3 regions of the Clostridium sp. LBM24168 genome follow, and region 1 is predicted to be linked to each of the others. Evidence: a T-box and tRNA genes for the amino acid it is inferred to sense, from the RefSeq annotation. Region 1 holds a T-box; the other regions hold tRNA genes.
The links. A T-box is a leader RNA that pairs with one kind of tRNA and senses whether it is charged. The one in region 1 lies ahead of alaS (alanine--tRNA ligase), so its partner is inferred to be a tRNA-Ala.
Positions count from the first base shown of each region.

Region 2: it encodes a tRNA-Ala, which carries the amino acid that the T-box ahead of alaS (alanine--tRNA ligase) is inferred to sense. The anticodon was not compared.
Region 3: it encodes a tRNA-Ala, which carries the amino acid that the T-box ahead of alaS (alanine--tRNA ligase) is inferred to sense. The anticodon was not compared.

Region 1 covers NZ_CP196861.1:1,166,292-1,169,577, reverse strand. The annotation lists gene alaS (alanine--tRNA ligase) at 1-1,826, opposite strand, end outside; T-box leader at 1,888-2,068, opposite strand; gene ACSVC9_RS05850 (AI-2E family transporter) at 2,142-3,167, opposite strand; gene ACSVC9_RS05845 (PRC-barrel domain-containing protein) at 3,185-3,286, opposite strand, start outside.
Region 2 covers NZ_CP196861.1:2,793,339-2,796,624, forward strand. The annotation lists rRNA gene ACSVC9_RS13885 (16S ribosomal RNA) at 1-1,184, opposite strand, end outside; tRNA gene ACSVC9_RS13890 (tRNA-Ala) at 1,609-1,684, opposite strand; tRNA gene ACSVC9_RS13895 (tRNA-Ile) at 1,688-1,764, opposite strand; gene murD (UDP-N-acetylmuramoyl-L-alanine--D-glutamate ligase) at 2,022-3,286, opposite strand, start outside.
Region 3 covers NZ_CP196861.1:2,950,110-2,953,395, reverse strand. The annotation lists gene ACSVC9_RS14730 (UPF0182 family protein) at 1-847, opposite strand, end outside; gene ACSVC9_RS14725 (3H domain-containing protein) at 903-1,418, opposite strand; gene ACSVC9_RS14720 (HDIG domain-containing metalloprotein) at 1,524-1,964, opposite strand; tRNA gene ACSVC9_RS14715 (tRNA-Ala) at 2,118-2,193, opposite strand; tRNA gene ACSVC9_RS14710 (tRNA-Ile) at 2,197-2,273, opposite strand; rRNA gene rrf (5S ribosomal RNA) at 2,283-2,399, opposite strand; rRNA gene ACSVC9_RS14700 (23S ribosomal RNA) at 2,488-3,286, opposite strand, start outside.

The DNA of each region.
Region 1 (3,286 bases):
TCATGACTTACAGATTCAAAATGATTAAAATCAAATCTCAATCTTCTATCGTCTACATAGGAACCTGCCTGATGAACATGTCCTCCAAGCACTTTTCGAAGTGCCTCATCTAAAATGTGAGTTGCAGTATGGTTTTTCCTTATATTGCTTCTTCTAACCTCATCTACACTTAAATTAACCTTGTCTTTAACATGAATTTCACCAGACATTATCTCAATAAAATGAAGTATCTTTCCTGCCACATTATTTTTACAATCCAGAACTTCTCCTTTGAATTCATCATTATATATTATACCTCTGTCACCTATCTGTCCTCCCATTTCTGCATAAAACGGAGTAGATTCTGTTAATATTACTCCTCTGTCACCCTCTGAAAGGCTGGTCACTATTTTTTCATCCTTTATAATAACACTAACACTTGATTCCAAACTTAAGGTATCGTATCCTTTAAATTGAGTATTGATATCAAGAGGTATTTTATCAAGAATTGTATCATCTATTCCCATATAATTTGTATGTTCTCTTGCAGCCCTGGCCCTTTCTTTTTGCTTTTCCATCTCTTTCTGAAAAGTTTCAAGAACTACAGTCATATCATTTTTTTCAAGTATTTCTTTTGTAAGCTCTATAGGAAATCCATAAGTATCATAGAGCTTAAATGCTCTTTCACCTGAAAGTTCTTTAATTTTGTTTCTTTTCATATCCTCTATAAACGAATTTAATATTGTCATTCCACTATCTATTGTTTCATTAAATCTCTCTTCTTCAAGTCTTATAACTTTCTCAATATATTTTTGCTTATCATCCAATTCAGGATAACCCTTAATGGAATTCTGTACTACTACATTCACCAATTTCCACAAGAATATTTTATCTATGTTCAAAGCTTTGCCATGCACAACGGCCCTCCTAAGAAGCCTTCTCAAAACATATCCTCTTCCCTCATTTGACGGTAATATCCCGTCACTTATCATAAAAGTAACACTCCTTATGTGATCGGTTATTACCCGCAAAGATACATCATTATCACTATTTGTTCCATACTCAATTCCTGCAATTTTACATATCTCTTTTAATATATTTTGTATGGTATCCACCTCAAATATGCTGTCCTTACACTGCATTACTGTAGCCATTCTTTCAAGTCCCATGCCTGTATCTATATTAGGATTAGGCAATTTATTATAATTTCCCTCCTCGTCTTTGTCAAATTGTGTAAAAACAAGATTCCATAACTCAACTACTTTGTCTTCATCACCTGCTTTTACAAATTCCTCTGCATTAGCTATATCTAACCCAACCTTGTCAAAATGGATTTCAGAGCATGGACCACATGGTCCTTCACCATGTTCCCAAAAATTATCTTCTTTACCGAGCCTAAATATTCTAGATGGATCTATATCCGTTTTCTTTGTCCATATATCATAGGCTTCATCATCATCCAGATATATAGTAACATAAAGCCTTTCTTTAGGAAGATTCATAACCTCAGTTATAAATTCCCACGCCCATGGTATTACTTCAACTTTAAAGTAATCTCCAAAGGAAAAATTCCCAAGCATTTCGAAAAATGTACCATGCCTTGACGTTTTACCTACATTTTCAATATCACCGGTTCTTATACACTTCTGACATGTAGTAATTCTCCTTCTCGGTGGAATCTGAAGTCCAGTAAAATAAGGTTTGAGAGGAGCCATCCCTGCATTTATCAAAAGTAGACTCTTATCATGTTCGGGAACTAGAGAAAAACTTGGCAACCTCAAATGTTCCTTGCTTTCAAAAAAGCTTAAGTACATTTCTCTTATTTCATTTAATCCTAAATTTTTCATTATATGTATCTCTCCTTTTCCTATTAAAAAGAACGATGTAAAATAAAAAAAGCTTACATCCCTAAGGGACGAAAGCTAATTCCGTGGTACCACCCTAATTACATAAATTAAATTTCAATTTATGTCTCTTAATATTCAAATGACTCCTGGATAGCTTCAATATACTTTAACAAGAAGTTTCCACCTTCCACTTCCTCTCTTCATGAAAAAATATACTTACTTATTCCCATCATTGCTCTAACTTATTCAATTACTATAGAATTATAAATAAAATATGTTCTGATGTCAATACATATCTTATATTGTATATATGCTTCAGAATATATAGTATCTCAAATCTTCATAAATTATTTTGACTATAACGCCGAGAGGTACAGCAGCCACCATTCCTATAAATCCTGCTGCCTTATCTCCTATAAGGAGCAATAAAATTACCGTAAGAGGATGCATGCTTATGCTATCTGCTGTTATTTTAGGACACAATATGTTTCCTTCTATTTGCTGAAGTGCGTATAGCCATATTGTAACCTCAATTGCAGTTTTCGGAGAATTCATGAAAGCTATAAAAATGGCTGGAAGCGTTCCAAATATGGGACCGAAATATGGTATTATATTAAAAAAAGCATTTATCAAAGAAAGTATAATTGGAAAATTCACTTTTAATAGTACAAGTATTACAAATGTAGCTATTCCTACAAATAAACTTAAAATCAATTGGCTTACTATATATCTGCCAAGTATCTTATCTATGTGACAGCTTATTTTATAAACTGTACTTCTACTCTTTATAGGGAAAAAATTCAATATACCATATTCTATACGTTTTCCATCTACTAAAAAGTAATATACTATTATAGGTACTATAATTGCATATATTAGTATGCTACTTAGATTTAATATAAAATCATATATTTTCCCCGATATTCCTATTATTACATCTTGCAGTTTATAATATATATTATTTGTAAAAGTATGAAATATTCCACTATTTTTAATAGGTTTTAAGCTGGTATATATATTATTTATCAAATCCTGTATGCTGTTTAAAGCATTTTTTACATTTAGATTCCCCTTGAAAAAATATGGGAGAGCAGCTAAAAATCCTCCTACTATTATTAATACTATGATACATATAAGTATAAGAGCTGATATTGACTTGTTGACTCCCTCATCAACAAGTTTCATGTGAAAGGGCTTCAAAGCATATGTTATTAAAAAAGATATGATAAACAGATACATAAATTCCCTAAATATAGAAACTTTCATAAAAAATACGATTATTAACGTTGCTGCAGAAAATATTGAAATATACTTTAATATCTTCTCTCTTTTAATCTCCATTTCAATTTTCCTCTTTATTATTTATAGATTTCCATATGTAAAATATTTTTCTCTCCAAGTATCAAATTCTTAGCAGACAATATCTTCCTCCCATGTAGAATATCATATATAAATCCTCT
Region 2 (3,286 bases), 1.5 Mb from region 1:
ATAAGGGGCATGATGATTTGACGTCATCCCCACCTTCCTCCGCGTTAACCGCGGCAGTCTCGTTAGAGTGCTCATCTTAATGTTAGCAACTAACAACAAGGGTTGCGCTCGTTGCAGGACTTAACCTAACATCTCACGACACGAGCTGACGACAACCATGCACCACCTGTCTCCCTGCCCCGAAGGGCTTCGCCTGTCTCCAGGCTATGCAGGGGATGTCAAGTCCAGGTAAGGTTCTTCGCGTTGCTTCGAATTAAACCACATGCTCCGCTGCTTGTGCGGGCCCCCGTCAATTCCTTTGAGTTTTAATCTTGCGATCGTACTTCCCAGGCGGAGTACTTATTGTGTTTACTGCGGCACAGAAGGGGTCGATACCTCCTACACCTAGTACTCATCGTTTACGGCATGGACTACCAGGGTATCTAATCCTGTTTGCTACCCACGCTTTCGTGCCTCAGCGTCAGTTACAGTCCAGAGAACCGCCTTCGCCACTGGTGTTCTTCCTAATCTCTACGCATTTCACCGCTACACTAGGAATTCCGTTCTCCTCTCCTGCACTCCAGATATCCAGTTTGAAATGCAGCACCCAGGTTAAGCCCGGGTATTTCACATCTCACTTAAACATCCGCCTACGCACCCTTTACGCCCAGTAAATCCGGACAACGCTCGCCACCTACGTATTACCGCGGCTGCTGGCACGTAGTTAGCCGTGGCTTCCTCCTCTGGTACCGTCATTATCGTCCCAGAAGACAGGGCTTTACAATCCGAAGACCTTCATCACCCACGCGGCGTTGCTGCATCAGGCTTTCGCCCATTGTGCAATATTCCCCACTGCTGCCTCCCGTAGGAGTCTGGACCGTATCTCAGTTCCAATGTGGCCGATCACCCTCTCAGGTCGGCTACGCATCGTTGCCTTGGTAGGCTTCTACCCCACCAACTAGCTAATGCGCCGCGGGTCCATCTCAAAGCGGATTTCTCCTTTCATCCAGAATTCATGCGATTTCTGGTATTATGCGGTATTAATCTCCCTTTCGGGAGGCTATCCCCCTCTTTGAGGCAGGTTACCCACGTGTTACTCACCCGTCCGCCGCTAAGTTGCCCCCGAAGGGGTTCCTTCGCTCGACTTGCATGTGTTAGGCACGCCGCCAGCGTTCGTCCTGAGCCAGGATCAAACTCTCAATTTAAAAGTTTGTCTCTACTCATTTACTTCATTGCTGCATCTCTGCAGCCCAAAAGAATTGCTGGTTTATTTCTTCAAGTTTTCACTTGTTTCTTATTCTGTTTAATTTTCAAGGATCATCTTATTCAAATCAACAACTCGTTTATATTAACACATTACATTAAATATGTCAATACTTATTTTATACATAATTTAATATATAATGGTTAATTTCTACTGTTATTCCCAAAATGACAAGTGATATTTTATCATCAATAAACAAACTATTTTATAATTCGACATAGATATATACAAATTTAATCTTTATTTTCTCTATAAATCTTCCTATCTCTGCATTTATCATATAATGATACACGTGGAATAGTTGTAAGGTATATCTTGTTCATATAAAAAAAAACCATAATCAAAATGATTTATGGTTTTATCAATGGTGGAGATAAAGAGATTCGAACTCTTGACCCTCTGCGTGCAAGGCAGATGCTCTCCCAGCTGAGCTATACCCCCATATGGTGGACCTTCAGGGACTCGAACCCCAGACCTACCGGTTATGAGCCGGTTGCTCTAACCAACTGAGCTAAAGATCCTAATTTAAAGTCTGACAATCAATTACATTCCAACGGATTTCTCTTCTATAATATTAAAACAATAACAGTTAACTTACCTGCTCAAAATAAAAAATCACGTTGTATTCACACCATCCTTGCCAGATAGTTTCATATATATTCCTCTTTACTACAGTTTATTATTATACTTTCTTTTTTTCAAACTGTCAACACTTTTTTCATACACACGGATTATTGATTTTATGAATTTAATCCATGTGTATGTATGAAAGATAACTTTATTTTAGATTTCTCACTAAATCTTTAAATTTATTTCCCCTGACCTCAAAATTTTCAAACATGTCAAAGCTAGCACATGCAGGTGAAAGAGTAACAATGTCACCATTAATGGCTACCTGTTTAGCTTTCACTACAGCTTCCTCAAGTGAATTAACAACAACTATTGGGACTTCAACTTTTTTTGATATCTTTAAGTTTTCAAATGCTTTCATTATTTTATCTTTTGTTGCACCAAGTAAAATAAGCATCTTTATTTTAGAATATCCTTCTTCTGCAAGTATATCAAAAGGAATTTTTTTATCATATCCTCCTGCTATAAGTATAACAGGTTTTTCAAAAGCCTTGAGCCCTGCCAAAGTCCTTGTAGGACTTGATGCTATGGAATCATTATAATATTTAACACCATTTAATTCTCTTATAAATTCACATCTATGTTCCACTCCTTCAAAAGTAGTGGCAATTTTCCTCATACTACAGGTGGACACATCATCCTTTACAGCACAAAATGCGGTTAATAGGTTAGCTACATTATGCATGCCCCTCAATTTAATCTCATCAAGCTTACATACTTCATTATTATCAATATACAATGCACCGTTCTTTAGATATCCCCCAGATTTAAGTTCTTCCTTAATGCTAAATTGCCTTACTCTTCCTAATGCTTCTTTTACCATATCATTGGTATAATCATTATCTTTATTCAATACTACTAAATCTTTTTCTTTTTGATGTTTGAATATATTTTTCTTAGCATCCACATATTCATTCATATTTTTGTGTATATCCAGATGATTTGGACTTATATTTGTAACTACAGCTACTTGTGGAGAAACTTTCATAGTCATAAGCTGAAAGCTGGAAAGCTCCATTACAACCTTATCATTTTTATTTATCTTCTCTATTTTATCAAAAAGAGGAGTTCCTATATTTCCACCAATCCAGCTTTTATAACCTTCTTCTTTCAACATATTATATATAAGCGTAGTTGTAGTTGTCTTGCCATCGCTTCCTGTAACTCCAAATATTTTAGCTGAGCAATATTTAACAAATTCCTCAACTTCAGAAGTTATATATGCACCACTATTTTCTGCTCTAATAAGTGCCGGACTATCTATTCTCATTGATGGAGTTTTAAATATCATATCAAAGTCATTTAGATTATTTAAATAATTATCTCCTAATATAAGCTTAACTCCCTTATTCTCTAACACCTTTACAATATTCCCTAATTGTTTTTCAGTCTTTTTATCAAAAGCACTTACTT
Region 3 (3,286 bases), 1.4 Mb from region 1:
TAATTTTTAATTTGATTACACTCACAAATATTACAATTGCAGAAATTATTGATACTAAACATATAATTATATAAAAGAAAAAACTTATATGTATATCTGTATAACCAGCTCCAAAAGTTACTCCTCTATTACTGTAAACAAGATTCACTGACTTTAAAAAATATCCTACTGATACACATACCATTATAAGCGCTGCTAAAACCGCCAATTGTTTTCCAGCAAACCTAGTAATACCACTCTTAATGTCGAAATTATTAAACTTATTTTTAAAATTTTTTCTAAAATCTTTTTGTGATACAAATCTATCATTTAAATTTAAAGCCATATAAATCAAGAAAGTCAATATTCCAAGAAAAATAAGTAGACTTACTAAAGCGCTATAGATAGATTGTATAAGAGGTAATTTAAATACATAAAAAGATACATCTAAATGTAAGATTGGATCTTTAACATTAAATGGAACTGAATTTGTAAATTGTAGAATTCTATACCAATAAATGGATGAAAAAAAATAAGAAATAAAAAGTGATACAATAATATTCAAAAATATAACTATTTTTCTTTGAATATTATCTTTATTTTTATTAACTTCAATAACCCTTTTATACTTCATTATACTAAGTCTTATGCTTTTATAATAAAACCATATACATAAAAAACATATTATAAAAGCTGGTATCATTAATTTTAATGTAGCTTTTATTTGTGTAAAATAAATAGATAAATATCCTACTTCTTTAAACCATTCAATGTTTACTATAAAATTTACAATTCTATCTAAAAATACTACAATTAATCCTAAAACTCCAAATAAAATTATCGAACCTATAATTCCTCTTTTTTTCATAAATAATTCACCTCTTTTAAATTTTATTTTAGACTATTTTATTAAAAAGCATAATTTAGTTAGAAATTAAATATTTTTTATTTTTCAATTCTCTTTTGATATTATCAATAATAAAAGGACTTTCTGCAGAAATAGTATGAAGATGTACTCCACCTGTGAGTACTAGGAGCGGTTCTGAATTTGTTTCCTTAACCTTTGAAATAAAACTTTTAACATCATATATGGATTTTATCATAAGCATTCCTTTAATTTCACCATATATTGAATGTTCTATTATTACATCCTCAACAACTCCACCAAACTTAACAATTGTAGTTAGTTCATCCTCCATTTCATATGATTTATGTGAAACTGCAATCACCTGTTTAATTCTATTATCCTCACTTTTAGGAATTAAATATCCTTCTGGTGTTGCTATAATATTCTTACCTTCTGCCCTTAAAATAGCTATATCCTTAACTATAACCTGTCTTGTAACCCCTAATTCTTCTGCTAAAACATGTCCCTTTTGAGGCTTATTATTACTTTTTAATATATTTTCTATATGTATTCTTCTTTTTTCAGAATTCATAATTACCTCCAATTACTGCTATTTAAAACATATACCAGTTATAATTATATCACAAAACTTAAAATATACTCCGTAAAATTACCATAAAATTACCATAATAATATTCTAATTAATATCATCACAATATCTAAGTATATTAAGTTCAATATTATAATATGTATTTTTATTGTCGTGATTTCTCACTAGATAAATTATGTATTCATTATAACCAAGTTTATGTAATAAATTTGCTCCAAGCTCAGCATGATTATAGTATACACTTATTTTAGACATTTTAGATAAATTACAAATTTTCTTTATCCTACTTCTCGTAATTTTATCTAGTAAAACCATTATAGATTTATCAATAATATTAAACCTTTTAAATATTTTACCTATATCATGTAAAAGTGCTGCTTTTAAAAGCAATTCTGAATTTATATTTCTCTCACTGCAGATTTTTTCTACATCATAAGCTACTTTAATAGAATGTTTTTGTTCTGAAATTGACAATCTATTAAACAATCTTAAGTCATTATCATTTAAGATATTATTCAAAAAAATCATATCATGTTCATTTATATTAGAGCATAAATTCCAATAAAATTGCTTCAACCTATAAAAAAGCAACTTAACACCCCTTTATAATTATTTTTAATTTATTATATCATATATAAATACAACTTAAAAAGCGACTAACAAATATTTGCTAGTCGCTTATGGTGGAGATAAAGAGATTCGAACTCTTGACCCTCTGCGTGCAAGGCAGATGCTCTCCCAGCTGAGCTATACCCCCATATGGTGGACCTTCAGGGACTCGAACCCCAGACCTACCGGTTATGAGCCGGTTGCTCTAACCAACTGAGCTAAAGATCCTAATTTAAAACCCGGCAGCTACCTACCCTGCCACAGGGCTACCCCTGCAGTACTCTCGGCACGATGAAGCTTAACCATCCTGTTCGGAATGGGAAGGGGTGTTACCTTCACGTCATAACCACCAGATATTTGACATAAATCATTAAATATGGAAAACATATGTATACCATATGGAATACTATTGTTCTCTGAAAATTGCACAGTAAGATATATTTTGATCAAGCCCTCGACCTATTAGTATCAGTCAGCTCAACATGTTGCCATGCTTACACCCCTGACCTATCAACCTCGTGTTCTCCGAGGGGTCTTACCAGCTTACGCTGTGGGAAATCTAATCTTGAGGTGGGCTTCACGCTTAGATGCTTTCAGCGTTTATCCCTTCCCGACATAGCTACCCAGCAATGCTCCTGGCGGAACAACTGGTGCACCAGAGGTCAGTCCATCCCGGTCCTCTCGTACTAAGGACAGCTCCTCTCAAATTTCCTGCGCCCGCGACGGATAGGGACCGAACTGTCTCACGACGTTCTGAACCCAGCTCGCGTGCCGCTTTAATGGGCGAACAGCCCAACCCTTGGGACCTACTTCAGCCCCAGGATGCGACGAGCCGACATCGAGGTGCCAAACCTCCCCGTCGATGTGAACTCTTGGGGGAGATCAGCCTGTTATCCCCGAGGTAGCTTTTATCCGTTGAGCGATGGCCCTCCCACGAGGTACCACCGGATCACTAAGCCCGACTTTCGTCCCTGCTCCACCTGTATGTGTCGCAGTCAGGCTCCCTTATGCCTTTGCACTCTAAGAAGGATTTCCGACCCTTCTGAGGGAACCTTTGGGCGCCTCCGTTACTTTTTAGGAGGCGACCGCCCCAGTCAAACTGCCTGCCTAACAATGTCCCGTGACCAGTTTCATGGCCGCCGGTTAGAATTCCAGTACTGTCAGGGTGGTATCCCAAGGGTGGCTCCGCCAGGGCTGGCGCCCCGGTTTCCATACCTCCCACCTATCCTGTACAGACAATA